Regions from separate parts of the Halomonas sp. ISL-56 genome, predicted to be linked through region 1. Evidence: predicted binding sites of a transcription regulator. Region 1 holds the regulator's gene; each other region holds the start of a gene.
The links. The regulator FNR, encoded in region 1, switches genes on or off when oxygen is low (the NO sensors DNR and NnrR bind a similar motif). The targets are predictions, from matches to a motif close to TTGATNTANATCAA.

Region 2: J7J49_RS22535 (Hsp20/alpha crystallin family protein) is a predicted target of FNR. The motif match lies at 1,622-1,635, and genes of this name have one in related genera.
Region 3: J7J49_RS12790 (type IV pili methyl-accepting chemotaxis transducer N-terminal domain-containing protein) is a predicted target of FNR. The motif match lies at 6,139-6,152, and genes of this name have one in related genera.

What each region holds. Positions count from the first base shown of each region.
Region 1 is NZ_JAGGRO010000011.1:461,565-471,849, reverse strand. Features, by position in the region: gene J7J49_RS10105 (hybrid sensor histidine kinase/response regulator) at 1-94, opposite strand, end outside; gene J7J49_RS10100 (hypothetical protein) at 222-731, opposite strand; gene J7J49_RS10095 (sodium:solute symporter family protein) at 881-2,662, opposite strand; gene J7J49_RS10090 (DUF4212 domain-containing protein) at 2,669-2,929, opposite strand; gene J7J49_RS10085 (DUF294 nucleotidyltransferase-like domain-containing protein) at 3,612-5,456, shown strand; gene J7J49_RS10080 (3'-5' exonuclease family protein) at 5,462-6,115, shown strand; gene ttcA (tRNA 2-thiocytidine(32) synthetase TtcA) at 6,343-7,263, shown strand; gene fnr (fumarate/nitrate reduction transcriptional regulator Fnr) at 7,256-8,002, opposite strand; gene hemN (oxygen-independent coproporphyrinogen III oxidase) at 8,087-9,520, opposite strand; gene J7J49_RS10060 (sulfite exporter TauE/SafE family protein) at 9,596-10,285, opposite strand; gene ccoS (cbb3-type cytochrome oxidase assembly protein CcoS) at 10,282-10,285, opposite strand, start outside.
Region 2 is NZ_JAGGRO010000015.1:245,030-255,314, reverse strand. Features, by position in the region: gene J7J49_RS13625 (PHA/PHB synthase family protein) at 1-1,401, opposite strand, end outside; gene J7J49_RS22535 (Hsp20/alpha crystallin family protein) at 1,814-2,317, shown strand; gene J7J49_RS13615 (BON domain-containing protein) at 2,424-3,074, shown strand; gene trxC (thioredoxin TrxC) at 3,192-3,617, shown strand; gene J7J49_RS13605 (histone-like nucleoid-structuring protein, MvaT/MvaU family) at 3,846-4,229, shown strand; gene J7J49_RS13600 (HPP family protein) at 4,287-4,529, opposite strand; gene J7J49_RS13595 (NAD(P)/FAD-dependent oxidoreductase) at 4,983-6,365, opposite strand; gene J7J49_RS22805 (molybdopterin dinucleotide binding domain-containing protein) at 6,801-8,171, opposite strand; gene J7J49_RS13585 (YgaP family membrane protein) at 8,419-8,607, opposite strand; gene J7J49_RS13580 (DsrE family protein) at 8,637-9,125, opposite strand; gene J7J49_RS13575 (rhodanese-like domain-containing protein) at 9,199-9,789, opposite strand; gene J7J49_RS13570 (Lrp/AsnC family transcriptional regulator) at 10,231-10,285, opposite strand, start outside.
Region 3 is NZ_JAGGRO010000015.1:83,873-94,157, reverse strand. Features, by position in the region: gene J7J49_RS12825 (nitrate reductase subunit alpha) at 1-1,196, opposite strand, end outside; gene J7J49_RS12820 (Rrf2 family transcriptional regulator) at 1,519-1,965, shown strand; gene J7J49_RS12815 (NnrS family protein) at 1,972-3,183, opposite strand; gene hmpA (NO-inducible flavohemoprotein) at 3,342-4,514, shown strand; gene J7J49_RS12805 (SirB2 family protein) at 4,678-5,064, opposite strand; gene J7J49_RS12800 (ribonucleotide reductase subunit alpha) at 5,074-5,466, opposite strand; gene J7J49_RS12795 (hypothetical protein) at 5,509-6,078, opposite strand; gene J7J49_RS12790 (type IV pili methyl-accepting chemotaxis transducer N-terminal domain-containing protein) at 6,255-8,153, shown strand; gene narL (two-component system response regulator NarL) at 8,153-8,821, shown strand; gene J7J49_RS12780 (MFS transporter) at 9,060-10,285, shown strand, end outside.

The sequences.
Region 1 (10,285 bases):
GGGTACGCGCGCGGCGGTCACCGTACCAAGCGATGCCGAATAGAACGGCAATGTAGAGTAACGAAACCGCTACCAGTAGCCCGCCGTGAAACATGCCTTTCTCCCCGCCAGAGTGTGCGATCCACTAATCGTGCGCTAATAAAAAAGGCTTCATTCTAGGCGAAATGGAGGGCCGTGTACGACCATTCTCTAAGCTTGTTTACACCACAGGCTTTATTTGTCTATGTGCACACGTTGCTAAGTAGAGGAGAGGTTTCGCGCAGCGTGCGTATCTCTTCGAGAATAGGCTCGCGAGACTCTTCATCCAATGGTACCAATTCCCGGTTCTCACAGTTGAGTACGTAGGGTTGGGTTATCAAAATATCGGTGTGGTGACGTTCAAACTGATAAAGAATAAATTCTGCTAAGCGGGCGCCGTCCTGTTCGCTTATGCGAATATTTTCACTATCGACCATGCTGAACTTAGTGGTCATGGGAATGGCAAAGGTCCACGGGCGCCATACCGCCGAGCTACTTTCGGTTGAAATGACCTTGGCAGTGTCAGGAAGTTGCGCCTGTTTATGTTCAAACCAGCTGTACTCGACTTGAACTTGATAGCCCAGCATACCCAGCGCGCCAAACACCGGCACTATCCACTTGGGCAAACGTTTGCCGCTCACATTGCGCAGTATCAGGCCAATCCCGGCAGCCGCAAGGCCTGCAAAAACGGCGGCGATCAAATGCCAAATCATAAATTATCCTTTCAAAAAGCCGTTTATAAAAGCTATCGATAAAAAGCCATCTATAAAAGCCATCGGGCCTCCCTAAGGAAGCCCGATGGTAAGGTCAATTCCTAAGCGATATCACAACAGTGCGATAAACCGCCAGGATGGATTATGACTTAATGGTCGATTGCCATACCAGCACCTTTCGGATAGCGAACGCTTTCCACCAGATCCTGAATTTCCTGCGGCGGTGCAGCTGTCACTCTTGAAACCGCGAAGGCAACGGCGAAGTTGATCATCGCGCCTACGGCACCGAAGGAGAGCGGCGAAATACCGAAGATCCAATTATCCGGCGTGTTGGCCAGCGTGTTGGTATCGGGGATAAAGAACCAGCCCAGGTAAGTGAAGATGTACAGCAGGGTGCAAATCAAGCCCGCCAGCATACCGGCAATTGCGCCTGAATTGTTCATCCGCTTGGAGAAGATGCCCATCATCAGCGCAGGGAAGAGCGAAGCACCGGCAATACCGAAGGCGAGTGCCACCGTCTGTGCTGCAAACCCTGGCGGATTGAGCCCCAGATAGGTAGCCAGTAGTATCGCACCGCCCATGGAGATTCGCGCCGCTAACATCTCACCTTTTTCGGAAATCTTCGGATTGATCATGGTCTTGATCAAATCGTGACTGATCGCCGACGAGATCGCCAGTAGCAAACCAGCGGCGGTAGACAGAGCCGCGGCAATACCACCTGCTGCGATCAAGCCGATGACCCAGCCGGGCAAGTTGGCAATTTCAGGGTTGGCGAGTACCAGGATATCGTTATTAACGGTGAGTTCGTTGCCTTCCCAGCCACGATCAGAATAGTCGGCAGCATCATTATACATCTGGATACGGCCGTCATTGTTGAGATCATTGAAGCTGATCAGGCCCGTTTCTTCCCATGTGCGCACCCAATCTGGGCGCTCTTCGTAGAGAATCGGGTTTCGCGCAGCCTCTTCGTAGTTTTCAACCTGCCCCGCCATCTCTGGATACACGGTGGTCGCCAGATTCAAGCGAGCCATAGAGCCTACCGCTGGTGCGGTCAGGTAGAGCAAGGCAATGAAGACCAGCGCCCAGCCAGCAGACCAACGCGCATCGGCCACTTTCGGTACGGTGAAGAAGCGAATGATAACGTGTGGAAGACCGGCAGTACCGACCATCAGCGACAGGGTAAACAGCACCATGTTGAGCTTGTTATCCACGTCGGCCGTGTAGTCGCGGAAGCCGAGGGCACTGACGACGTCATCCAGTTTTTCAAGCAACGGAATGCCGGATTCAGTGTGGGTGCTGAACATGCCGAACATTGGAATCGGGTTGCCGGTTAGCTGAAAGGCAATAAACACCGCAGGAATGGTGTAAGCGATGATCAGAACGATGTATTGCGCTACCTGGGTGTAGGTGATGCCTTTCATCCCGCCAAATACGGCGTAGAGGAAAACGATCAACGCGGCTAACCAGATACCCCAGGTGTTGCTGACTTCAAGAAAGCGCGAGAACGCCACGCCCGCACCGGTCATTTGACCGATAACGTAGGTCACCGACGCCACAATCAAGCACACGATCGCCACTAGGCGAGCGGTGTTGCTGTAGAAGCGATCACCAATGAAGTCGGGCACGGTAAACTTACCAAACTTACGCAGGTAAGGGGCTAACAGCATCGCTAGGATAACGTAGCCACCGGTCCAGCCCATCAGGAAGGTGGAGTTAGCGTAGCCACCAGAGGCCAGCAAACCCGCCATGGAAATAAACGACGCTGCTGACATCCAGTCCGCTGCAGTGGCCATACCGTTGGTGATGGGGTGAACCCCGCCCCCGGCGACATAGAAGTCTTTTGTAGAGCCGGCGCGCGCCCAAATCGCAATGCCTATATATAAGGCAAAGGAGGCGCCGACGAACAGTAAGTTAATTGCAAACTGGCTCATACCGGCTTACTCCCCAAGGCCAAATTTTTGATCGAGCTTATTCATCTTCCAGGCATAGAAGAAGATCAGCACGATAAACGTTAGGATTGAGCCCTGTTGTGCAAACCAGAAGCCAAGGTCAGTGCCGCCAACCGGAATGCCGGCGAGCAGTGGGCGAAACAGGATAGCGCATCCGTAAGAAACAAATGCCCAAACAACCAGGCATCCGAAAATTAATCGGACGTTTGCTTTCCAGTATTCAGCAGCATTGGTTTTGTCGTCTGCCATAGTGTTGCTCTCCACTTGTGATTTTTAAGGTTGGGAAAGTTCACGAGGAATAGCGTGTGACCCATCAGGGCAATCGCACGTCTAAAGCCACTCAATCGTAAGGAGTGGTGAGTCAGTTCCTGTTGGCACGTCACCTTATTATTCGATATGAAATGTCGAGTTAGTTAGTGACGTGCGATTACCCTGCATGACTCATTGTTAATACTGGGCAATAAACGTCAAAAAATAAATCCCAGACTTTGGTATCAATAAACAGAGTAGAGGATCTTTTTTAGCTGCATGTTGTTGAAAATAGTTGTTTTTAGACGCCCGTTAAGCGAATTTTGTAGCTGTTTGCAGGGCTATGGGACAATAGTCTAGTAAGCAAATAAAGGTGGTTATTGGCTACTTTAAATACATGTACTGCGTTTAATGGGCAGTGGTGGTTAGTAACTATCGATACTTTGGTAGTGTATCAAAAGTCGCTTCGACCTTAGCGTGATAGCTAAAGGTATAACAACGTTCTACTTGCTACTTGGGAAGTGAATCCTTTATACCCGTACGGCCACCTTCATATAATAATCGATAACAGTTTTTGAAGCGCTGGAGTGACGTCGTTTATATGGGGAAATATCGAGCGGTTATACATTTAATGCTACTTATACTCTGTTAATTAGCCTTTAGTTGAACGAGGTCAAATCCCATGGTCGATGTGGATCTATCCCAGCTGCCGTTTACGCTTCTTGACGATGAGGGGCGCGAGCATATCCGCCGTGGCATTGACCTTGCCTATTTCGATCGTGACGAAATCATTTTAGAGACGGGGCAAGCAGGTGAGTTTGTTTTTCTGATTCATAAAGGCGAAGTGGCGGAAATCGACCCGACATTGCCCTCGTCTACCGCGCGTATCGGCCACTACACGGCGGGGGATCTGTTTGGCGCGATCAGTATTCTCAACGGTAAAAGCCGCTACCGCTTTAAAGCGGAGCAGGAGTGCCTATGCTACCTGCTGCCCAAAGCGTTGTTTCAGCAGCTGTGTCGTCATTACCCCGATTTCAGCAATTTCTTTCGCCAGTCGCTGACCCATAAGGCTCGCCTGCTGACCGAAAAGCGTGCCGAAGGGGGTGTCACCATGGCGGGCTTTATGTTGGCCAAGGTGAGCGAGTGTATGCGCGAGCCGCTACTGATGGCAGCGACGACCGATATTGCCAGCGCGGTGAAACAACTCAACGAAAGCCACGCCGATAGCTTGCTGGTAGAAACCCAAGACACCCTGGGCATGGTGACCAAAACCGATCTGCTCAACGCGCTAGTGCTGGAGGGCCGCGCCGTTACATCACCGGTGGATGAGATCGCCCATGTTAATTTGGTGACCGCCGCGCCGGATCAGTATTTGTTTGAGGTTTTGGTACTGATGACCCGTCATAAAGTGGCGCGGGTGGTGGTGATGGAGCACAGCGTTTTGAAAGGCGTTGTCGAGCTCACCGATGTGCTTAGTTACTTCTCAAGCCGCAGCTATGTGGTGAGCCTGCAGGTGGAGCAGGCGACCAGCTTAGAAGCGCTTTCTGCGGCCAGTCAGCGCACTCCAGAGCTGGTCAAAGCGCTAATGGCCCAGGGCGTTAAGCTGCGCTTTGCGATGGATCTGCTTGCCGCGCTGAACGGTCGTATCATCAGTAAAGCCTGGGAGTTCACCATCGATGAGCGCTACCACGAACAGAGCTGCATGATGGTGATGGGCAGCGAAGGGCGCGGTGAACAGATCCTCAAAACGGATCAGGATAACGGCCTGATTCTGGCCGATGAAACCCAGTGGCCTGACCTTGCAAGCCATATGCAGACGCTCACCGATACGCTGATTCAGCTCGGTTATCCGCCGTGCCCCGGCAATATTATGGTGTCTAATCCCGAGTGGGTGGCCACGGTATCGCAGTGGAAAGGCCATATCGCCAAGTGGGCTCGGGAGCGTGATGGCGACAGCCTGATGAAACTGGCGATTATGCTCGACGCCCATGCGGTGGCGGGTAACCCAAGCCTGCTTGAAAGCGTCCGTGATGAGCTGTTTGAACGCTGTTCGAACGATGAGCTGCTGCTCTCCTATTTCGCCCGCACGGCGCTGCGTTTCTCGACCCCGCTGACGCTGTTTGGCTCATTGAAAAAGCCCCAGCACGGTATCGATATTAAGAAAGGCGGCATTTTTCCGATTGTTCACGGTGTACGCACCATGGCACTTGAACGGCGAATTAAAGCCACCTCAACGCTAGACCGGCTTGACGCCCTGGCTGCCGATGGCCGTTTAGATCGCCGTTTTGCCGATGACTTAGGCGAAGCGTTGGCGCTGTTTTCCGAGCTGCGTCTTAAACAGCAGCTAAGTGCGTTGGAAACGTCTTCGGAGACAAAAGAAGCTAACCCCCAAAACGGCAGCCGCGCTAACCGTGTCGTGGTGCAAAACCTCTCTTCCCTGGAGCGCGATCTACTGCGCGAAGCGATGCATATTGTCAAAGACTTTAAGCAGCGGCTTTCCCATCGTTATCATTTGGAGTATTCGTGAGCGGAATGCGGCTGTTAGATCGACACGTAGCGCTATTTAGCGGTTCATTGCGCACCTTGCTGCGCCGCGAGAGCGACCGTCGGCGCTGTGCAGACTCGCCCTATGCCTGGCTGTTTCAGCCCTATATGGGTGAAGAGTTGGTGGCGCTCGCCTGTACGACAACGCCCACGTCATCATCGCCCGTAATCAGCCTGGCAGCGGTTGTGCTAAGCCAGCAACAGGTGCGAACCAGCCGTGCTTTTGTGATGACGTTAGGCAATGCCAGACAGCCCGAGAGCGCGACGCTGCGTCGTCATCATTTGTTATGCGAGGCCGGGGAGATGCAGCCGCCAAGCAGTGATAACTTGAACGCGTTAGTCGAATTTATCGGCAATCGACCCATAGTGGGCTGGCAGTTGGAGCAGCGCATTGGGGCGTTGAATACACTACTTACCAAGCGGCTAAATTTTGCCCTGCCCAATGCCCAGGTCGATGTGGCGAGACTGCATCAGCGCCAGCTGCGGCGTTTGCACCCGCAGGTAGAGGCGCCCAGCAGCTTCGCCCAGGCGTTGGCGTGCTGGCAGGTGCCCGCCATGGGCGTGCAGAGCGTGCTAGGCGAGGCAACCGCCAGCGCACTGCTGTATATGCGCCTGCAGCGAGTTATGGCGGAGGTGGCTTAGAAATATGAGTATTTTAAACGGCTAATAATGAGATGCGAGGGGAGGTTGGAGCGAGGGTCTTTCGCCATGGATGGCGAAAGTAGCGCCCATGGAGGGGTTCACAGCGCCCTCGCGGAAACCTCCCCTCGCCCTCGAGCTTGACGAGTAGTTGGGTCGGGCGGTGAGTGTTGTTAGAATAGATGCTACTTTTTTTTATCACGCCTCCTACCCTCGGCAGTGCCTATACCATGCAATCTCTTGATCACTTTGACCCTGCTCACTATGACAACGTTACAGCCGAACAGGTTAACACAGAGCACGACCAGCCAGAGCTGGCTGATGCGAAGCAGAAGCGTGAATTTAACAAGCTGCAAAAGCGTCTGCGCCGGGAAGTGGGCAATGCGATTATTGATTACCAAATGATCAATGAAGGCGATCGCGTGATGGTGTGCCTCTCCGGCGGCAAGGACAGCTACACCATGCTGGAGATTTTGCGCAACTTGCAGCGCAACGCGCCGGTCAATTTTTCACTGGTAGCGGTCAACCTGGATCAGAAACAGCCGGGGTTTCCCGAGCACGTGTTGCCTGCCTATCTGGATAAGCAGGGCGTGGAGTATCACATTGTCGAGCGCGATACCTACTCAGTGGTGAAGGAGAAAACCCCCGAAGGCAAAACTACCTGCGCGCTCTGTTCACGGCTTCGCCGCGGCTCGCTGTATGGCTTTGCTGAAGAGATTGGCGCCAACAAAATAGCGCTGGGTCATCACCGGGAAGATATCCTCGAAACCCTGTTTCTGAATATGTTCTTCGGCGGCAATCTGAAAGCGATGCCGCCCAAGCTGCTATCTGATGATGGTAAGAATATCGTTATTCGACCGTTGGCCTACTGCAAAGAGGCAGATATCGCCGAATTCTCGCGGCTGATGGAATTCCCGATCATCCCCTGCAACCTCTGCGGCTCCCAGCCCAATATGCAGCGCCAGGTAGTCAAAGAGATGCTCGCCGAGTGGGACAAAAAGTTTCCCGGTCGCCTGGAGAGCATGTTCAAGGCCGTCACCAATATTGCCCCTTCCCAGTTGGCCGACCGCAACCTTTTCGATTTTGAAGGTCTAGAGGCCAAGCAAGCAGAGCTACTGGCGGGGCGCATCCAGGCCTTTAACGTCAGCTAACCGTTTGCTCTTCCTCTTCGGCGAGGGTAATCAAGCGCGGCATATCGAGAATATTGACCTCTCGCCCGGAAACCGCCACCACGCTCTGCTGCTGAAAGCGGCTTAAAATGCGGCTGACGGTTTCCACCGCTAAGCCCAGGTAGTTGCCGATATCGGCTCTGGGCATTGAGAGGCGAAAGCTATAAGGCGAGTAGCCCCGACGACGAAAGCGATCCGAGAGTGTGATCAAAAAGCTCGCCAGCCGCTGGTCGGCGGTTTTACGCGACAGCAGGCGCATCATACGCCGATCATCGCGTAACTCTTTGCTCATGCTGCGATACAGCTGGCCTCGTAGCTCGGGGATCTCTTCTGAGAGCAAATCCAAGCGGTCAAAGGGAATCTCGCAGATGGTGGTGGTTTCCAGGGCGATCACGCTACCGGGGTAGTGCTCTTCGTCAATGCCATCCAGCCCCACCAGCTCACTGGGTAGGTAGAAATTGGTCAACTGCTCGCTGCCGTTACCCTCGGCGGTGATCTGCTTCAAGCTGCCCGAACGTACTGCATAAACGCTGGTAAAGGCGTCACCCTGGCGAAACAGCGGCTCGCCTTTTTTAAGCGGCGCGCGGCGGCGAATAATCGCATCGAACTGCCCCATATCGTCCAACTCAAGGGCAAGCGGCAGGCACAGTGAGCTTAAGCTGCAGGTTTGGCAGCGCGCTTCGTGGAGTAGCGAGCGCCGACGGCTCATGGGTTCCAGCATGCGTTGCTCCTTGAGTGGGTCATGCTTATCAATTAGTAAATCCTTACTTATTATAGTCGCTTTAGCATGTTTGCCTAAAAGAGATTAGACAATTTTAGAGTAGCGCTGCCCCGTTTGCCCAGCAAGATGGGCATCAAAGGCCATGGCTAAATGGCGAATCAGCAGCCGCCCCATGGGCGTGGCATTAAGTTGATCACCACTACGCGTCAGTAGGCCATCTTGCTCGGCGCTCTGTAAACGTTCCAGAGCGGGTGCGAAATAGCGGGGGGCATCGATGTTCCAGCGCTGGCTGACCACAGAAAGGTCAATGCCCATATCGCACATCAGCCGTTCAATCACGTCCCGGCGGATAAGATCGTCGTCGCTCAACCGCACGCCGCGCAAGGTAGCAAGCTGGCCCTGATCCAGCGCCGCTTCATAGCGTGCCAGATCGCTCGGGTTCTGTGCGTAGACGTCATCAATGCGCGAAATCGCCGAAACGCCAAGCCCAATTAAGTCGCACTGCGCGTGGCTGGAGTAGCCTTGGAAGTTACGCTGCAACGAGCCGTCGCGCTGGGCAACGGCCAGGCTATCATCAGGCCGGGCAAAGTGATCCATACCGATATGTACATAGCCTGCCGCGGTGAGCATCTCAATGGTAGTGCGCAGAATCGCCAGTTTCTCTTCGCCACCCGGCAAATCATCGACATTGATACGCCGCTGGGGGGCAAAGCGCTCGGGCATATGGGCGTAATTAAATACTGAAAGGCGCGCCGGGTTTAGCTCAATCACCTGGCGCAGAGTGTCGGCAAAACTCTTTTCAGTCTGAAAAGGTAAACCGTAAATAAGATCGAGATTAAGCGAGCGAAAGCCCAGGCGGTGAGCCTCCTCCATTAGCGTTTCGGTAAGTACTCGAGGCTGAATGCGGTTAATGGCTTTCTGTACCAGCGGACTTAAGTCCTGCACCCCCAGGCTGATGCGATTAAAACCGAGGGATTCGAGGTGGCGTAGAGTAAATACATCCGCTTCGCGAGGATCTATTTCAATGGCGTAATCGCGATCCGTCGACGAGGAGAGGCCAAAGCGGGCATCCAGTCGATCGATCAGGTCGCCCATTTGGTTCAAGCTAAGAAACGTTGGCGTACCACCCCCCCAATGCAGCTGTTCTACCGGCCGTGATGTATCCAGGTGGCGTGCGGTCAGCACCATCTCACGGTCAAGCCTCGTTATGTAGGGCTCGGCCAGGGCGGTATTCTTGGTAGCAATTTTATTACATGCACAGTAGAAGCAAATCTTGCGGCAAAAAGGCACGTGAACATACAGCGACAGCGGTCGCTTACTGGTATTGCTCCGCTCAAGCGCTTGGATCAGGTCGCTGGGGGTAAATTGGTCGTGAAATGACAGCGCCGTAGGGTAAGAGGTGTAGCGTGGGCCACTGGTGTCGTAGCGGCGCAGCAGGGCTTCATCCCACACCGGCTGCGTGGGCGCTGCCGCCACAGACGAGGCAAGAGGTGAAACCACAGGGGCATGAACGGGCATGAAGGGGCGCTCCGACGTTAGGAAATGCCGCTAGCCTAACCCGTAGCGAAAACGTAAAGATTGAGCCATGTCATGCTAATGATGTGCAGTGAGCGTCCACAGTTGCCAGAGCGCAAAAGCGATAATCGTTAGCGCCGCCACGCTGCGCGTCGCCGGGTGACGAATCAGGTGGCTTAGCTGGCGCGCTGCGAGGCCAGTGGCGAGCAGCGCAGGCAGGGTGCCTAGTCCAAAGGCACCCATGAGTAGGGCGCCTTGTAACGGGTCGGCAATGGCTAAGCTCCAAGCCAGCATGGAATAGACCAGCCCACAGGGTAGCCAGCCCCAAAGGGCGCCTAGCGCAAAGGCTTGAGGCATATACACCACCGGCATTAAGCGCCGTCCCACGGGCTCGATAAAGCGCCAGAGGCGGCGGCCAACGGCCTCCACCTTGAGTAGCCCTTTCCACCAGTTGGCGATATACAGCGCCATCAGGATCAGCATCAGCGCGGCAAATACTTGAAGCAGTAGTCGCGCCGTGGCAGAAAGCGAAAATAGCGTGCCTAGCAGCGCAACCAGCGCACCTGCGCTCATATAGCTCATAATACGGCCTGCATTGTAGCTAAGCAGCAGCCCTCCCATGCGCGCTGGATGGCGCATGCTGGGAGGCACTGCAAAGGTGAGTGCGCTCATGATGCCGCCACACATGCCAATGCAGTGGGCGCCGCCCATCAAGCCAAATACAAATGCCGCCAGCAGCGGGGGCAGATCAAGCCCTGTCGGGTTCAT
Region 2 (10,285 bases), on a different contig from region 1:
TGGCGCAACATGATCCCATTCGGTACCAACGCAGAAAATCGGTACCTCTATATCACTAAGGGCTACTGGGCGGCCATCTACCCACAACCGACCTTCAGCGAGATCATTATTTAAAAAAAGGTTGCGAAGGTATTCGGAATGCATGCGATAGGGCATACGCGTTGCATCGGTATTCCAGGCCATCAGGTCGTTAACAGGCTGTCTAATGCCTAGCAGGTACTCATTGACAATCCGTGACCATATTAAATCGTTGGAGCGAAGTAACTGGAATACTCCCGACATTTGCTTAGTATCCAGAACCCCCTGTGCCCACATCAAATCCTCAAGAAAAGCGAGTTGCTTATCGTCGATAAACAGCATCAATTCTCCAGCATCGCGAAAATCGGTCTGCGCGGCCAACAGCGTTATTGACGCCAGGCGATCATCCTCTTGGCGGGCCATCGCTGCTGCAGTAATAGCCAAGAGCGTTCCTCCTAAACAGTAGCCGACGGCATGTATCTTCTGATGGGGAACAATATGAGCTATGACGTTTAAGCTAGTTAAAATGCCTTGCTGACGGTAGTCATCCATTCCGATATTACGATCCTCTGGGGTCGGATTATGCCAAGAGATCATGAATACACTATGACCATGATCAACCAAATACCTGACTAGCGAGTTATGGGGTGAAAGGTCGAGAATGTAATACTTCATGATCCAAGCAGGCACGATTAAGATAGGCATGGCGTGCACATTTTGAGTCGTTGGAGTGTACTGAATAAGCTCCATCAAGTGGTTGCGATAAACGACTTTGCCTAGTGTGTTAGCCACCTCTTGTCCTACTACATAGGCATCGGTACCAACGGGTGGTTTACCTAGAAAATGGTTCTGAAGGTCTTCACAGCAGTGTTGCACTCCTTGAACTAGGTTGGCCCCGCCACTGAAGAAGGTCTTTTTTAGTACGACGGGGTTGGTCAGCAAATAGTTGGAAGGTGACAGCACATCAAGCCATTGGCGAGCGCCAAACTCTAAAGCTTGCTCATGATGAGCAGAGAGGCCGGGTAAGTTCGTAGTAGCGTTATTCCACCACTGCTGTTGCAATAAAAAACTTTGATAAAGCACGTTATAAGGGTAATAGCGCCAGCTAGGGTCTTTAAAACGACGATCTTGAGGTAGGGGTTCAATACAAGGAGTAGCGTTAGGGTCAAAAGCCGAATGGCTAACCCAAGAAAATAAACGCAGCTGTTTTTTTAACGCTTTTTGCAGCAGATGAGCCTGGGTGCCCGGAGAAAGTGCCATGCTGGATAACCAATCCAAATAAGTGAGCATGACCGACGTAGGTGAAATACCCAATGTTAGCCTCGCCAGTGAAGCGCGCATTATTCTGTCTAAATTTTGATGCTGGTTGTCGTCGAACAACATAGGTGTTATGCCTCACATGAGATTTTTTAGAGCGATACATGTACATATATGCGAATCCAGCGATCTTTTCACTCATCAGTGTGGCTGCTAGCGCTGAAAGCTAAACTTTAACTAATTCAATAGTTAAATTTTATGGCTTAACCTTTTTAGATAGTTTTTTAAATGTGTTTTTGGATACTTTCTGACAAGGCAGTATTGCTGAAGTAGAATGTTGTATTTGTTGCTCTAAATCAATTTTTCCGCACATTGATGCTTTTTTATGACCTCAGTAATCTACTCAATAAGCACAGCTAGTCTATAACTACATTAGTGGTTTTACAATCATTGTGAAATGACTATTAAAAACTAAAGCAAGCAATGCGTATCGTTTTGCTTATATAGATTTTTTAAATAGCTGTAAAGGAGAGCCAACGTGAACAAAACTGATGTCAAATCTTCAATAGCGGGTAAAGAACCTATTGCCCAGCCTTCAAGTCGAGGGTTAAGTCTCTTGGATGAGTTTGATCAGATGATGGAAGGTTTTTTTGAACGCAATTGGATGAAACCCTTCTTTAAAGACGAATCAGTAAAAGATCGTTTGGGGTTCTTCGCTCAGCGTAATCCTAAAGTTGACATTATTGATCGTGAAAAAGAAGTCATTGTGCGCGCTGAAATGCCAGGAGTAGATCGTAAAGAATTAGATGTTGAAATAACTGAGCATGCTGTGACATTAAAAGGACAGCGTTCTAGCGAATCCGAAGAAAAAAAGGATGAATATTACCATTCTGAAATTTGGCAAGGCTCTTTTTATCGAACTATCGCTTTGCCGGTTGAGGTGGATACACGGAATGCTGACGCTACATTTAAGGATGGCATCTTAACAATTACTTTGCCAAAAACTAAACAGGCTTTGCGACGAAAGTTAGAAGTTAAGTAATCTGGGGAGATTGGAAAGACGATTGTTCTCGTCTAATGATGGATCAAATCATACATATATCATAAGTTGCTTAAGTTAGCGTTCATACAGCTAAAGGAGATATATAATGTTGAAATCAGATGCTCAAATACAACAAGATGTCCTAGCCGAACTCAAATGGGAGCCTTCTGTTCGTGCTTCTGATATTGGGGTTGAGGTAAAGGACGGAATTGTCACCCTGGCTGGCCATGTTGATAGCTATGCAGAGAAATGGCATGCAGAAACCGCAGCACAGCGGGTCGGCGGTGTGAAGGGCGTTGCCGTTGAAATCGACGTAAAGCTTCCTGGAAATAATCAACGTAACGATGCTGATATCGCGCGGGCAGTTAAGAACACGCTGGAGTGGAACGTCTTCCTTCCAAATGATCCACTAAAGGTGATGGTAGAAGCTGGCTGGGTAACGCTAACCGGTGAGGTTCCCTGGGAATATCAACGCCGATTAGCGGCTACCTCCATTCGTTACCTAGCAGGCGTGACCGGTATTAGTAATCAAATAGTACTAAAGCCTAAGCTGACTGCAGCAGCTGTCAAGGCAGATATAGAAGCCTCACTCAAACGTAGGGCCATTCAAGATGCTAATGCTATTAAAGTAGAAGTCCACGATCACGACGTAATACTGAGTGGAAAGGTACACAGCCTTGATGAAAAAAAGTTAATACACCATGCTGCATGGAGTTCCCCCGGTGTTAGGAAGGTAACGGACAATATAAAAACCTGAAGCTATAGTTGTTAAAAATTTTGTGGGTCATCGGATCGTCTGGGCGATTCGATGGCCTAGTATATTTATGTCTATTGTTTGCGTTTTGGCCTATTCGTAACTAAAAGGAATACTGCTATGCATTTAGTTTGTCCATCCTGTGGCACAACTAATCGAATATCCGCCGAACGTCTGCACGACGCGCCTGTTTGTGGACGGTGTAAATCTGCGTTGTTGGCTGCCGAACCTGCGGCTCTTAGCGACGCCTCTCTGGCTAAGTTTATTTCAGGTACGGAGCTGCCCGTATTAGTCGACTTCTGGGCATCGTGGTGTGGCCCGTGCAAGGCAATGGCGCCGAATTTTGCAGCTGCTGCGCATCAGATGCCAGAGGTTCGATTCGTCAAAGTGGATAGCGACGCTGCACCTGTAGCCAGTTCGCTTTACAATATACGCAGTATTCCAATGCTGATCCTGTTTGATAAAGGAGTGGAATTAGCGCGCCTCTCCGGCGTTGTGTCGACGGGGCAGTTGAAGGCATGGATTCAGCAGCAACTCATGAAATAATGCAAAACTCTGTGGCTCTTCAAAACAGTTCATGGCGATGTAGACGTCGATTTGATATCGTTATGTATCAACAAAAGAGCGTAAGGGGGAGTAAGTAGAAATTTCTGGTTTGAATAGGATCCAATAGATAGCTTCAAATTATCCCTATAATAATGTATTAAATTTGGACGCGAGGTGTAGTATACACATTGAATAAAATCGTTAATTTTAAATAATGGATTGTTAGTCATGGCGTCAGTGCTGAGTGACCACATCAAAAAAGAACAGCTGTTGAAGCAATTGCAAGAAGAACTAAAGGCACTTGAGAATAACAGTGAGTTAAAGAAAGATATTGAGTTTAAAGAAAGGTTAAAAGCGCTAATGTCGGAGTATGGCAACTCATCGAAAAATGTCTGTGCAATGCTTGATCCTCCCTACCGCAATACTGCCAGTAAAAGCACGAAGACTAGCAATTCAGATGGACGTAAGCAGCGTCCCTTGAAGGTCTATAAGAACCCGCACTCGGGCGAGATGGTCGAAACTCGCGGAGGAAACCATAAGGTGATCCAAGAATGGAAAGCAGGTTATGGTAATGAGGAAGTAGTGAGTTGGATTGTAGAGGAACGTGCGTAGTTAAGGTTTTAATCATAAAATGCCCCCTTGTGGGACGTTTTATGATAACCCCAGTTCTTATCTTGCTATTTTACCGATAGCGGGGATAGCTGTGGTGGTGGGCGAAGTTGTTAATATTGTATATCGCACCGAAAGCATAATGATGCAGCTAGCCCCTATGGGAAAAAGAGGGCATAACCACCCCAATTGATGCACATTTTCGCCACGTACTACGGCCGTCAACACAGCAGCGGCGCCAGGTGGGTGAACTGTGTGGGAAAGCTGTATTACGATAATCGATAACGAGACTGCGAGAGCCATGGCAATAGGGGACGTTTGAAGGCAAAACGCACTGATGAGCATGATGCTTCGTTAGTGTCATTCATAGGCTGTGGCCGAGAGTATGTTGCTGGTAAGGTTTCTAATGTTTGCGCTGTAGTCTGGCCAGGTAGCTCAATGGATGTAAGATAACTAGCGAAAGAATGAAAGTGGCAACGGTGGCTCCTGTGAGCGCTACCCAGTCAAATAGGGTTGCTACACAGCCAAGCGACGAGTGAGTAAGCCATGGAATCCACACAATAGCTGTCAAGCCAATCACTATGGATAATAGTGTGGCAAAGCGGCTGTGGTGGTGAGTAATTTGGTAACCGCGTAGATAGGCAAGCAGGTGCAAGACAGCAACGACTAAGGTGCCGAGAATTAGCAGCCACCTGAATGGGGCTAGGGTATACATTAAAATTGTGATCATTCCACTGATAGTCATGGCAAGTATCCTTATGCGAGGCCTTCTAAAACGGCATAGTAGGCGGGTTGCAGCATGCGATCCTTCATAACCCATACTGCCCAAGATTCTTCAGTGGGATCAATGAAGGGGAATGACGGCATAAACGCATAATTGTCGTCATAACCAAACTCCACCAGCATGGCCTTACCGATGCCGGTAATCATCGGGCACGAGGTATAGCCTGTGTGGCGTGCGGGAAGCACACTCCCTTGCATCACGGCCAGCAGATTCTCCTCTACTACCGGTGCTTGCGCTTTAACACTGGCGGCGGTTTTATTGATGGGGGCACCAATCACATCGCCAACACCAAACACCTCAGGGTAGCGGTTGTGTTGCAGCGTGTGGATATCAACATCTAGCCACTCGCCCCTAAACGGGCCTTCTTGAGCGATAAGTGCGCTCTGTTTGACAAAATCATGAGCACTCATGGGAGGCACGACATGAATGAAGTCGTAGTCTGCAATGACGGTTGGCTGGTCATTGCGTCTGAATTCAGCTTCGCGTAGTTGGTGGTGGGACGTAAACTCACTTTCAGATCCTACAAAAGCAAATTCAGCCTGTTTGGCTTGAGGGTCAATGGCGGAAAGTCGATAGTGGTGCTGCCGATTGACGCCTTGAGTATCAAAGCGCTGCTTAACGAATTCATCGACCCAAGGTTGAGAGAAAAGACTAGCGCTAGGCGCCATATAGTCCACATCAAAAGCGTCACGTCGTCCGGTGTCTTCTAAGCGACTTAGCGTCGTGAATGTCATTTTTAGAGGCGCCCCAGCGCATTTTACGGGTGTTGGGGCTGCAGTAAATATTCCTCTGCCGAGGCCGCTGTGGAGCCATGTTTGAATTGCCTGGTTGGTTCGTGATGCCCCCTCAATACCCGCATAAACACTACCAATCCCTTGCTGCCCCACCAATGCTGTCGACATTCCATCAATCAAGTGATAATTAAGTTGAATGCCGGACGCCACAATTAAGAAATCGTATTCAAGCGTTTCGCCACCGACAAGAGTGATGCGCTTGCTGTCAGCGTCAATGCTGGCCACGAAGTCACGTAGCCATTTGACACCTCGTGGCAGAAACTGGGCATTAGGAAGCATTGTTTTGTCTGCCGCCCAGACCCCAGAAGCAACCATTGTCCAGCCCGGTTGGTAATGGTGCGTTTCGCGAGGTTCTACGAGTGTGATCGTTCCGCCCTGTAGGCGTCTGGCGAGTCGGTTCACCATTGCCATGCCTGCTGCCCCGCCACCAAGAATCATGATATGTGCTTGTGTTCGCAGAGTGCTAGCAGATAACCCGCTGAGCGGTAGTAAGCTACCCACACCCAGGCCAGAGCCAACTTTCAATAACTCTCTTCGCGTCAATGACGGTGGTTTTCGCATGGAAGGCTCCTCAAGCATGGACTGATGTATATCTTTTGGGAATATTGTTATTCCATTATGGATCTTCTGCGTAAGATAGCCATAGCCATTTTGTCCTATTTAGCGGACGAGCCCTTTCTAAAAAGTCAGAAATGAATTGGGCAAATGCATCAATGAGCCTCATCACTTATTTTTCTTTACATTGCTTTTGCCTATCTTTGGGGGCGTGTTCCATCCAGGGCAGTAGGGCTGGGGGTAAAAACAGCACCAGTAACCGCTAAATGAATAAGACAACGCATGACAACTAACTAACGTGTAGATCGGTGTGATGGTGTCAAAACGGTAAACTTGAACTCGTTCTTCACGAAGTTAATACCAACCGAGGAGGAAATTCGGCAGGCAGCTTTTCAGCCATTCCCACCAAATGATAAATCAGTACTGAAAAACGATTATCGGCTAAAAACGGCTAACCCTTACCGGCAAACCCTGGCGCACGCTGGCACCGCTGATGGGCTCAAGCCAAGTGCCATCCACGTCCCGCGTAGGATCTTTAAAGCCCAGATCGTTGATATTGATACCTGCGCGCATCCAGGGCATATCCGGCTGTGATTCACCGTCGATGATATGCGGTGTTGCCCCTAAATCGCGATGTCCGTAGCCATGCTCAATACCCAGCGTACCAAGCATCACGCTTTCGCTGACGAGCGCCAGTCCCACCACGCTACCGCCGGGGCTTTCGATGCGAATAGTATCGCCGTGCTGGATGCCAAAGCGCACGGCGTCTTGGCGGGGCATCTGCACCGGGTTATAAGGCTTGATCATGCGTAGCCGCTCACTGCCAATGGCGTAAGAGTTCATCAAGTTGGATTTGAACGAGAACGCCAGTAGCGGCCACTCCTGTTCTGAAAATACCTCACGCATGGGCTGCTTGTTCGCCAACTGGGGCAGTTTATGGCAAGGCACTCCGCTATTGGGTAGGCCGTTAGTGGTATCAATGCTGGTGCCGACCGATTCGTTGTAAATACATAACGTTTGTTTCCACTGGTATTTCAATTTCTCACCTATAAAGTGCTCGCTGGCATCTTCAAAGCGTCCACCCCGGGCATACAGATAGGCAACCCGGGTGCGCTCATCGGCTTTCAGCGTGCGGGCTATTTTAGCCACCAGTGGGGCAATTCCCCCATGAGCGATATCACTGTCGTTTGCTTCTGGCAGTGGCTCTTCTTGGAAAGCGATATTGGCCGCGGCCCGTAGATAGTAATCCTCGGCGCGATTGAGCGGGTGCAGATTGCCGTCGGTATCGGGAATCGCGTTGTCGCCAAATCCGGACAGACCCAGGCGCTTGGCCACGGCAATAAAAAAGCTGTCCATAGAGACCGGTTCGCCTTCGGCGGTTTTTTGCTGGCGCGGCTTAACCACCGGCCAGCAGGCGGTGGTTAGCTTGCCCAGCGTGCCTTTCCACGCGTCGGTAAAGCCCCACACTTCGTACATTATTGAATCAGGCACGATGTAGTCGGCATAGCGATTGGTTTCGTTGATAAAACCGTCCACCGCCACAAAGAGTCCCAGCCGTTTGGGGTCTTTCAGCTTATCGACAATTACGCCTTTCAGGCCTGCCTGACCATAAATAGGGTTGGCCATACAGCCAATCACTGCTTTGATGGGGTAAGGATAGCCCTCTAGTGCCGAGGGTAGGTGCTCTGTGAGGGTCGGCGGTGCCAACGAGCGCCACGGCGCTTTAGCCGGGTAAGGATTTTCGCCTGCGGCGACTTTGCGCTGGCACTCGGAAGATTTTTTATAGGGAAAGCGCGAACGGGATAGAAACACACCCTGGGGGCCGAGTTTACCAGGGAAGTTGGCTAAATCGTAGCGTGGGCCTTCACCGACGCGGCGTAGAAACCGTTACCCGACATCATGCCGTCGTGGCAGTTAACCTCTGTATGCGGAGTTTCATTTAGCATTAAACAATTGAATGTCGACACGGGGGTAATTTTTAGCGCACATATATAAAAAAGCGCTTGCTCTAATAAACATGGCAAGCGCTATTTCTATGGTCTTGTTTGCTTAATAGGTACTATTTAGTTTTGCAGGTTTTGAAGCCTATTAATCTGTAAGCTGGGCAGAAGCTAAATAGCCCGGTGGCCAGCGGCAATACGCCGATCCAGCCCCACACCCCGATAGTGCCTGTTAGGGCCAGTACGATCAGTGCAATCCCAATAAGGATGCGTAAGATTTTATCGATACCACCGACATTGCGACTCATAATTGACTCCTTAATTTCAATTTGGGGGCTCAAAAACTGTAAACAGGAATGGACGGATCGCGCATCATTTCCGCTATGGGGCCGGGTGCCGCCACACCCACGCCTTCAAGAAGGTCGTCTTCTTCGTTTTCGCTGTTGGGCAGGTAAATGGCACACACGTCAACGGTGGCGCCACTCTCTAAAAGCATATTAAGCATGCCTTCCGGCTTGACTTGGCCTGCCGGGTTGCTCGGTGGCGTGTTAATAGCGTCAGCACTTGCGTATCCTCCGACGGCCAAATCACCAGCAGCATCACAAAGCAGTATATGCAGGTGGGTGCCTTGCTGCTGCATGGCGTTGGATAGAATCATGGCCATGCCTTGGGTCTGCAGTGAGGCGCTAGTAAGGATAACTAAGGCCTGATCTTCAGGTTCGTTGTTACCATTGCTGTCAGCCATTGAGAAACTAGAGAAACCGATAGCAGCAGTGGTAATTGCCAGTGTCAAGATAGTATTGCTGGTCTTATGTGTTGTAGTCATGCGGTCACCTCGTTGGGTTTGATCAATATCTTGGCCCTGCTGCTTATCAAGCGATGGCCCATATATCTGAATGTTAGTGGGCAGGGCGCCATGCCACATCAGGGTTAATGTCATAGCTCCATGGAAGGCCCGAATTGCGCCATCCATCCTGCGCTCTTACGCCCTGGGAATTACCCTCCTTGAGCTTTTCACCCTCGAAACCGTCGGTCATGGAATAGACTTCGCTGTATCCCATCTCGGCGATCACATCGGCAGCGGGAGCGCTGCGGGTGGCTCCGGAGCGACACATGACAATGATCGGATCTTCTTTATTTACGCCTAGAGCGTCTATTTTTGCTCTTACTTGCTCTTCGAAGTCAGCGTTTTTGACCATTGGCCAAGTCTTCGCTTCTTCATCGAAATTATCGCGCTCGGCTAGCACCCAGGGCACATGGATATCGGTGGGCTCGGCGTAGCCAGTAAACTTGATCTCTATGGGGTCGCGTACGTCGATGAGTACAGCACGATCGTTATCTTGCATGAGGTCATGAGCCTCAATGGCCGTGACATAGAGACCTAATGTTGTTTCCCGGTAGGCCTCGACTTCGTCTGCAATAGAGGGTGTGGCTCCTAAGGCCATCGTGATTCCGATAGCGGTAGCCATTGGCACTAAAAAACTTTTCATAACTATTTCCTCTAACGTAATAACTTAAATATCATCGTTTGAGGATAGACCTCTTACCGCTTAAAAACACGAGGCCTATGGCCGGAGTTTGATCCATATCAAGCCCATATGATTTTTCGTGGTCGTGAAATGACGTCACTATGAGGGAGTCTTTTTTCTCAATGACAAGGACAAGCATTGTCCCATTGCCTAGGCCCCAGAGAAAAAAGTTAGGCTTGGTGGATTCAGAAGGAGAAAACTTAAAACAAGATGACAACTCGGATATCTTAAGGCGTTACTGGCGCACAGTACCCAAATCAAGCGCCGCTGAAGGCTGACTTTATGCGACTACTAGTAGCGGGGATTAGCCAGGCTTTGGCTAATCACCTTTTCATATGGGTATTCGTGGGTATAGCGCTAAATTGCATCAGACGAGCGTGCCACTATCAACAAGTTTCACAACTAGGTCTTATTGTTGTTAGCTAATGGTAAAGTGCCGTACTCTTTCACCGGCTGG
Region 3 (10,285 bases), on a different contig from region 1:
TCGCCCCAGCGGAAACCGATGGAACCGCGTGGTACCACCAGCTGGTCACGGGTTTCGTCCCAGGCAACGGTTTTCCACTCGGGATTGTTTTCCTGGCCCAGGGCGGCATCGAAATCACTGGCACGCAGTTGGCGACCCGGCGCAAAGCTGCCATCTTCACGCACTTCCAGTTCCACCAGGAAGGGCATATCGGTATAGCGGCGCACATAGTCGGTGAAATAAGCGCTGGGGTTCTCAAGATGAAACTCCTTGAGAATCACGTGGCCCATGGCCATCGCCAAAGCGGCATCGGTGCCCTGTTTGGCGGACAGCCATTCGTCGGTCAGTTTGGAGACTTCGGCATAATCCGGGGTGATCGAAACCGTCTTGGTGCCCTTGTAACGTACTTCGGTAAAGAAGTGGGCATCCGGGGTACGCGTCTGGGGCACGTTAGAGCCCCAGGCGATAATGTAGCCAGAGTTGTACCAATCCGCTGACTCGGGTACATCAGTCTGTTCGCCCCAGGTCATCGGTGAGGCGGGTGGCAGGTCGCAGTACCAGTCGTAGAAACTCATGCAGACGCCGCCAATCAGCGACAGGTAGCGGCTACCTGCGGCGTAGCTGACCATCGACATGGCAGGAATCGGCGAGAAGCCGATGATCCGGTCGGGGCCGTACTGCTTCGCGGTGTAAACGTTAGAGGCCGCGACCAGCTCGTTGAGCTCGTCCCAGTTACCGCGAACGAAGCCGCCCATACCGCGGGCACGCTTGTACTGCTTGGTCTTGGCGGGGTCTTCGACAATCGACGCCCAGGCGTCGACCGGGTCAGGATGCGCCTTCAGCGCTTCGCGCCATAGCGCCAGCAACGGCTTGCGCACTAATGGATACTTAAGGCGGTTGGCGCTGTACATGTACCAGGAGTAGCTGGCACCGCGTGGGCAGCCCCGGGGTTCATGATTAGGCAGGTCAGGTCGTGTGCGGGGATAGTCAGTCTGCTGGGTTTCCCAGGTAACTAAACCGTTCTTAACGTAGATCTTCCAGCTGCAAGATCCAGTACAGTTCACACCATGGGTGCTGCGTACCACTTTGTCGTGTTGCCAGCGGGCACGATAACTATCTTCCCACTGGCGGGATTCGCTGCGTAGTTCGCCGTGTTCGTTGGCAAAAGGCTCGCGGGACTTGCGGAAGAAATTCAGCCGATCTATGAAGTGACTCATGGTCGATCTCCAGGCTCCTCGGAAATTTGCATACCCGTCAGGCGGGTTCCATGGAGTGGATTCTGCGCGATCGAACAGCGGATTACTGCGTGATTACCTCCATATACACCCTATCTACCCACAAGGTGATAGAGCGGCCAACGTAAAGGAATAGACAGTTGGCGCTGTTGAAATAACAACGTGAATTACAGCGTGCGCGAGGGCTGACTTTTGCAAAACCAGATGTGCTTGCAGGGCTTCAACCACGTTTACATTGCAACTCACTGAACATTCATACAACATGCTTTTTATAGTTGGATTACTTCGGAGCAAAGCGCACTCCATGCACCTCACCCGATTCACTGATTATTCGATACGCGTATTGATCTTTCTTGCGGCCAAGGGAGAGGAGCGTTCTACGATTAATGAAATTGCCGAGACGTTTAATATCTCACGCAATCATTTGATGAAAATTGTTCAGGAGCTAAGTCAAAAGAACTACGTTACCGCTATTCGTGGCAAGAATGGCGGCCTACTGCTGACACGTGCCCCCGCCACTATTGGGTTAGGCGAGCTAGTACGCGAGATGGAGCATGACATGGCGCTAGTGGAGTGCTTTCATAGCGACAATGCCTGCATCATTACGCCGGCATGTCGCCTTCAACCGATACTTAATGACGCACTATCAGCATTTCTAGGTGTACTCGACCACTTCACATTGGCCGACCTGCTGGGCAGTCAACAATCTCAATTGGCGCAACTTATGCGCATTCCTACCGTCAGCGCCTAGCACTCCCTAGCCATCCTGCCCGTCGACTCGCGACTGCATCAACGGCCAAGTGTAGTGCACTAGGAATATTGCGTAGGCCACGCACCAGAAGATAATGCTCAGCGTGTAAGTCCAGTGGGTGATCTGGGGAAATAACGCCAAAACGGGTGAGCGCACTAAGGCGGCTATTAGCATTAAGCCTAGCGCCACACCCATACCCGGCAAAGTGCGTATGGGGCGGCCCGTATGACCTAGCGAAACCCTAGACATCATGGCCAGCATCATAGTGCCCATGCCCCCAATAGTCAGGGCGTGTATAGCAAGTTCTGCGCGCATCAGCCCCATGAGTGCCAAGACCCACATAACAAGCCCTAGCGGAATACAGGCGTAGCTACCGTGCAATCCCCAAAGTAAGGGTTCTCGCCAACTGTGCAGCCCACCCCAGCGCGCCATACGAATACTATTAGCCAGCGCCGCTAACAGCATCACCCCACCCAGTAATAAAGTAGGCATGACAACACCCAGCATGACGACCAGCTGCAGCACGACTACGCAAGCCGTGCTAACCAGCGTCACTCCTTCTAGTAAAGGAATAGGGTCAGGTTTGGTTCGTCCCAAACGGTTAGCGGTAAACATGGCAATCACACGCCCGCCAACGACGGTCATCATCAGTGTGATTAACAGCACGGCTAAGTAGGCAGCTTGGCGAATTAACTCGGCGTCACCCTGCATCACTCCTAAGTGCATCGCCAGATTAGCAATGGCAAACAGCAACAGCACAGGTATAAAGACCAAGTTGCGCCAACGCTTTGCGGTGATCACCAGGTGCGCCATAACGATAGCGACGACCGGCAGGAACGCGAGATCAACCGTCAGCAGCAGCCACCCAGACAACCCCATGGGAAAAGCCATCAGTATCCTTGCCGATAGCCACAGCACCACCACGCCCAGTAGCGGCCAGCCATTTAAACTCGGCAATCCTGTCCAGTTACGTACAGCAGTGAGTAAAAATCCTGCGACCACAGCCGCTGCAAAGCCAAACAGCATTTCATGCTGATGCCAGAACACCAAACCGCCATAAGGTCGCAGCAAAATATGGCCGTGCCAGAAGGCTAGCCATACTAATAGGGACGCCACACTAAACAGCGCAGCCAGCAGAAAAAAAGGCCTAAAAGCCAGACGCATTAATGGCAGATGCTCACGTTTTGAAGCAGGCTCGGATGAGGTGGTCATTGGCATGGCGTAATCCCGACTAAATTACTTGGAAATATGATTGTGCGCCTAGCTATCAACGCAGACCATGACATGTATCAAAAATACATCTTATGGCTAGCATTTATAGACTCACGGCATTAAGATTCATATGAAATACTTCTTAATATGCCGAGGGATTGACATTGCTAACTAATGAGCAAGAAACACTAATCAACGCGACCGCTCCTGTTGTTGCAGAACACCTGAATGCAATTACCCAGCGCTTTTACCCGTTGATGTTTACCCGCTATCCAGAGGTCAAACCGCTCTTTAATGAGGTTCATCAGCAAAGTGGCGGCCAGCCTCGTGCCCTAGCCAGCGCCGTGTTGGCCTATGTCCAACTTCGCAGCAATCCTGCTCAAGCGCGTGCCACCCTGGATATTGTGGTCAGCAAACACGTCTCGCTAGGTATTCTTCCCGAACAGTATCCTATTGTAGGTGAGTGTCTGCTGGCGGCGATTGGAGAAGTACTCGGTGATGCCGTAACACCAGAAATCGCTGATGCCTGGGGCGCTCTTTACAATGAGCTAGCCGCCCTACTCATTGACCTTGAAGACCAACGCTATCGTGAGTTCGAGCAGCGCCCAGGCGGTTGGCGGGGCACACGCCGTTTCAAGATTGCCAGCACCCGACAGGAAAGTACGTTAATCCGTTCTTTTATTCTGGAACCCGAGGATGGCGGCTGCGTGGCGAACCATGAGCCCGGTCAGTATATCGGCGTACGTTTGACTATAAACAGCGAGTTGGTCTATCGACACTACAGCCTCTCGGACACGCCTAATGGCCAAAGCTATCGAATCTCGATCAAACGTGAAGAACAGGGCCAAGTCAGCCGCCATTTCCATGATGTCCTACAACCAGGCGACACCTTGGAGCTGTTACCGCCAGCAGGTAACCTTACGTTGGTTGAGGGTGATGAGCCTCTACTACTTGCTAGCGGCGGCGTTGGTCAAACGCCCCTCCTCCCCATGGCACGCCATGCTTTGTCCCTTGGACGGCAGGTCACCTATCTACACGCGGCCTTGGATGCCGAGCATCAGGCTTTTAAAGAGGAATTAGAGGCGCTAAAAAGCGAGTATCCTCAACGCCTTCAAGCCGTTCGCATCCATGAACACGGCAACGAAGCCGAGCATATTGGTCGTATCGACCGCAGCTTATTAGCTCACTACCTGCCTGATCTCAAGGCACGCTGCTATTTCGTTGGCCCCCAAGGATTTATGACGGCGATTAACAGCGCCTTGTCTGAGTTGGGCATTGACGAGGATCGCCGCCACTTCGAGCATTTTGGCCCATCCCGCCCGCTCGACGCAGCTTGATAATGGGCGATTAGGGCTAACATTTCCGGGCGAACATTTCCGAGCTACCTATCTAGATGCTATGACGAAATACTGCGCCAATACTTGAACATGTTGCAATAATCGGCCCAATCCATTTCTAGAGACACCATAGCGCTCACTAAAAATGGATAAGGCTAATATATTAGGCCAGCCAGGAAAGGGAGCTGTGGCGCATAGCAGCCCCCACCATATAGGCGAAAATGGCCACCGCTACGACGGCGGCCACGGCACGCACTTTGGGCGTTGGCCCGCGCTTAATCGCAATGCTGCCAATACCGATATAGGCCAACAGCGCCAGCAGTTTGGCACCAAGCCAGGGAAGCTGCCAGGGCCATACGGAGAGTAGCGCCATCAAGGTTACCCCCAGCCCCAGCAGGGCCGTATCAATAAGATGGGGCAGTATCTTGACCCAACGGGCGTGGAGTCGCGGGCTTTCCCGCACCGACCACCAGGCGCGAACCACGAAAAGTGTAATGCTCAGTGCAGCGGCGGTCATGTGCAGGTGTTTGATGAGAAAATAGTGCTCCATGGTCACCCCCTAGCCGACATTAACCGCATCGCCGTGTGGATCGAAGGCAAGAAAAGAAGTGATATTACCCATTTGCAGTGACTCCATCATGCGCTGGAGCTGCCGTTCAACCTCGGCTTCGTCCTTTGGGTCATCCATGGCCGCAGCGAACACCAGATCCCATTCGATCTCGGTGCGGCGAGACTCTTCGACTAAGGCCGACATGCTGCTCAGTTCTTTGGTCGATTTGTCTACGCATATCACCGGCACCAACACCCCACCTTCGCCCTGTTCGAAGCGACGACGCTGCTCAGCATCGGGAAAATCGGGCAGTTCTGCGCGAACGAACACAAACAATAGGCGCTGGGGTTTAGGTTGTTTATGCGCTTCCTGCAGTAAATCGGCAAACGTCGCTATGGTCATATAATGGGCCTTATCCCTAGCCGGGAAGATTAGTAGGTGGCGTTACTCGGGTGATTCTACGAAAAGCCACAACAGCAGCATTATCATAAACAGCGGGATCAAGAGGCTGAGTGGCGCTGCGCGCCAGCCATAGGCTTGTACTACCAGAGGCGTCATCCGTAAGGAAAACCCTACGCCTGCGCTTAAAGCGAGACACAAGGCTACAAGAAGAAGCACCCAGCGATCAGGCATCCAGCCTTTGGCGTGGGCGATGCCAGTTGTAACCACCGCACCTCCCAGCCCAAGTCCGGCCCCCACCAACAAAAACTCCCACGGACGGCTTGCCACTCCAAACCCACCCAGCGCAAGTGCGAGCCCCAGCAAAAGCCACTGCATCAAGCGACAGGTGTCGCCCCGCGTGGCGAAATACCAAGCCGGCCAGGCCAGCAGCACACCGCTACTCAACGGTATCAGCACATAGAGGGATTGCTTTGCGAGCAGTGCGTAAAGTGTCCAGCTAGCCACCGCCAATGCGCTTGCCAGTGGCATTAAAAGCATAGCTACCAGTAACTGGTAACCATTGACTGGCTGTGTTGATGTCTCCAACGTGGGAGGCGGCACGGGTGGTGGCATGACGTTTCCCAGCGAAAGTATTAAGACATCTGAAGGCATGCCAGAATTGTCGGTAAATACCTGACGTAGGTCAAAAAACATTGGAGGTAGGTCGACTAACTCCAAAGGAATAGCCCTCGTATCAAGATGCAGACACTGTCACACTCTCTTACCCCTTCCGCGCTATCGGAACTGCCATGAAATTACTTCAACGCTCCCTGGTTGCTCGCATCATTGCGTCTCTGCTTGCCATTAGCGGTATGGCACTCATTAGCATCACCCTGACCATGGCAATGTCTAACAGCAGCCGTGGCGACGCGGCCGCGATCAATGTCGCTGGCTCATTACGCATGAATGCTTATCAGATATTAGGGGCCTTGCAGCGCCTGGAGTATGCCCCTGAAGAGACGAGTGAAGAGCAGCTCGAAGAGCTGATAACGCGTTTCGATCAGCGTTTGCATGGCACGACGCTACAACAAACGATCCCCGCTGATGATCGTCACGAGCGTCGCCGTCAACTGGAAAAACTTCAAACCTACTGGCAGTACACGCTTCGCCCGGCACTACAAGCACCGCCCACCGCTGCAGCGCTTGACCTGGATACGCTAGAAGCGATGATCGTTGCGATGGTCAATGACATCGAGATGCTAGTCACCTACCTGGAGCAAAGCACTGAGGCCAAGGTGCGGCTGCTGGGCATGATGCAAGTGCTTTTTTTAGTGTTGATTGCGATAGTGGTCGCCATCGCTCTCTACGATGTTCGCTACAATCTGGTAGTGCCTTTGCGCCAACTTATGGTACTGGCCCGGGAGGCGGCACAGCGTAATTTCAAGCCACGTTCACAGCTCCGCGGTAGCGACGAGCTGGCATTATTGGGCCATACCTTTAACAAGATGTCTGCCGAGCTGGCAACAAGTTACGCCGCGTTGGAAGACAAGATATCACGCAAGAAACAGGAGCTTGAGCGCAGTAATCAGGCGCTGCGGGTGATGCACGATGCCAGTCGCACGCTGTATGGCGGCGGTAACGACCTCTGTTCTAGCGCAGCCCCCATGCTGCGCGAACTGGAAAAGCTGCTGGATATCGGGCCGATACGCCTTTCATTAAAAGACCCTTTCGATCAACGCGCAATGCCGGTACTGGAAACGCATTCGCGTACCCGCCCTGAGTACTGCCGCGATCAGGATTGTCATGCCTGCCTGATTGATCCTCGCCCCCTGGATCTGGTGGCCAATAACCAGTCGCAATGCCTGCTGCTACCGATCAGCGTAGGCGATACGCTGCTAGGCACCCTGGAAGTGTGGTATCCCCAGGAGCGGCTCAACGATAGTACTCGTCGCCTGCTCACCATGTTAGCCGACCAGCTGGCCACGGCGGTTTACCTGCAGCGGCGTATCGAAGAGCAGCAGCACGTCACATTGATCAACGAACGAACCATCATCGCGCGGGAACTGCATGATTCTCTGGCGCAATCACTATCTTACCTAAAGATGCAGGTCGCCCGACTCGAACGCATGCAGCAAAAAGAGGCAACCCGAGAGGCGCAGTCTGCGGTGTTCGACGAGCTACGTACCGGTTTGAACAGCGCCTACCGTCAACTGCGTGAGCTACTCACCACTTTCCGACTCAAGCTTGAGGGGCCGGGGCTGCAATTTGCCCTGCGCCAGACCGTCGATGAGTTCTGCCAGCGTATGGAGGCCACGGTCGAACTTGACTACGATGTGCCGCCTTATCTGCTTAACCCCAATGAAGAAATTCACGTACTGCAGATCATTCGTGAAGCACTGGCCAATACCCACAAACACGCCCAAACCCATTGGGCTAAGGTCACCGTACGATTCGCCGATGCCCGCTTGTTAGTGCGTATCGAGGATGACGGCATCGGCCTGGAAGACGATGGCTCACCGCCAATGCATTACGGCTTGGTGATCATACGCGACCGTGCCACTACCCTGAATGGGCAACTGAGCATCACCAATCGCCCCACCGGAGGAGCCAGTGTTGAGGTAGACTTTACCCCGTTGACCGCTCGCTTAATTCAGCAGCAGCCTGTTACGGCTGCCTCCGACTCTCACTTAGGTACAGGGACTTCTTAATGACGCTGACCACCGCCAAAGACACACCTGCCAGTCTGATGATTATCGACGACCATCCACTACTACGGCGCGGTGTGATTCAGTTGCTTGAGCTAGAAGACGACCTTGAACTGGTTGGCGAGACGGGCGATCCCGAAGAGGGCATTGCACTGGCCCTCAAACTTGAGCCTGACCTGGTGTTACTTGATTTAAACATGCCTGGCGTTAATGGATTGGAAGCGCTGCGGCGCCTTCGCGAAGCCAACTATAGCGGCCGCGTGGTGATGTTCACTGTTTCCGACCATGAGGATGACGTTGTCGCGGCACTGCGCACCGGTGCCGATGGTTACCTGCTAAAGGATATGGAGCCCGAAGACATGGTGCGCCAACTGCGTCAGGCCGCCCTGGGCCGTATGGTGATCAGCGAGAGCCTGACCGCCCTACTCGCTGAAGCCCTGCGTAATCAGCGCAATGCCCCCACGACCCCTGATATACATAGCCTAACGCAGCGTGAACGCGAAATTCTGCAACAGCTTGCTGGCGGACTCTCCAACAAGCTCATCGCGCGCAAGCTGGATATTACCGAAGGCACGGTCAAGGTTCACGTTAAACACCTACTCAAGAAGCTCAACTTACGCTCACGTGTCGAGGCCGCCGTCTGGGCAGTCCAGGAAGGTATCGATCACTAATCGGTTCTGTGTGGATACCTCCAAAGACTCCCAGAGTACTTTTGCTCTGACCCGCCTTTACCCCCTCTCGATTTTTTGTCTTTAAAATCAATCAATCCGGGCCTTTTAGCGACTACCTCTCAAGAGGTATGTCGCTGATTTTACTGCTATTTGCACCTATTCCCCCATTTCTTCCTCAAGCGTATCTTGCCTTCTAACTGCTAAGTGCAGAAAGGTTTGATGCCAAGGGGAAACCGCCATGAGCAAGAGAAACACCGACATTGAGAAGTGGGATGTCGAAGACGCCCAATTCTGGGAACAGGAAGGCAAGCACATCGCCAACCGCAACCTATGGATATCCATTCCCAGCCTGCTGATGGGCTTCGCTGTCTGGATGATGTGGGGAATGATCACCACCCAAATGCAGAACCTGGGTTTTCCGTTCACGGTTAACCAGTTATTTTCCCTGACGGCGCTTGCCGGTCTAGCGGGTGCCACGCTGCGCATCCCAGCATCGTTCATGATCCGCATCGCTGGCGGGCGTAACACTATTTTCCTGACCACCGCGCTGTTGATGATCCCCGCCGCGGGCACCGGTATCGCCTTGATAAATCCTGGCACGCCGTTCTGGGTATTCCAGTCGTTGGCACTGCTGTCCGGTATCGGCGGTGGCAACTTCGCTTGCTCGATGAGCAATATTTCCACCTTCTATCCCAGCAAGCAGCAAGGTTACGCCCTGGGCATGAATGCGGGCCTGGGCAATTTCGGCGTCACTACCATGCAGATTGTGATCCCGCTGGTAATGACCGTCGGCGTCTTCGGCGCGATTGCCGGTTCTCCAATGGAGTTGCAAAGCGCCAGCGGTACCTTGATCGGTCGGATCGAAGCCGGTACAGATACCTGGATCCAGAATGCTGGCTTTATCTGGCTCGTGTTCTTGATCCCATTAGCGTTCGCCGGTTGGTTCGGCATGAACAATCTTCGCACTATTACGCCCAACCCGGGTTCGCCGCTGGCGGCTTTCAGCAAAATATTAGGCCTCTACGGCGTCGGCATGGTGACCGCCGTCATCGGTATGTTGGCGCTCGGTTGGCTTAATATGTGGATTGCCCTGCCGCTAACCATCGTTCTGACCCTTGTGTTGTTGCGCCTGATTCCTGGCGACATCAAGCCCAATATCCAGAAGCAGTTCGCGATATTTTCCAACAAGCACACCTGGTCAATGACCATTCTCTACATCCTGACCTTCGGCTCCTTTATCGGTTTCTCAGCAGCCCTGCCTCTCTCCATCAACGTCATCTTCGGCAACATGATGGAAGCAACTGCCGATGGCACGCTGATTCGCGTGGCCAACCCCGAGGCGCCCAGCGCTTTGACCTGGGCCTGGATAGGCCCCTTCGTGGGCGCTCTAATCCGCCCGTTAGGCGGATGGATCTCCGACAAAGTGGGCGGCTCCATCGTTACCCAAATAATCTCTGCGATCAT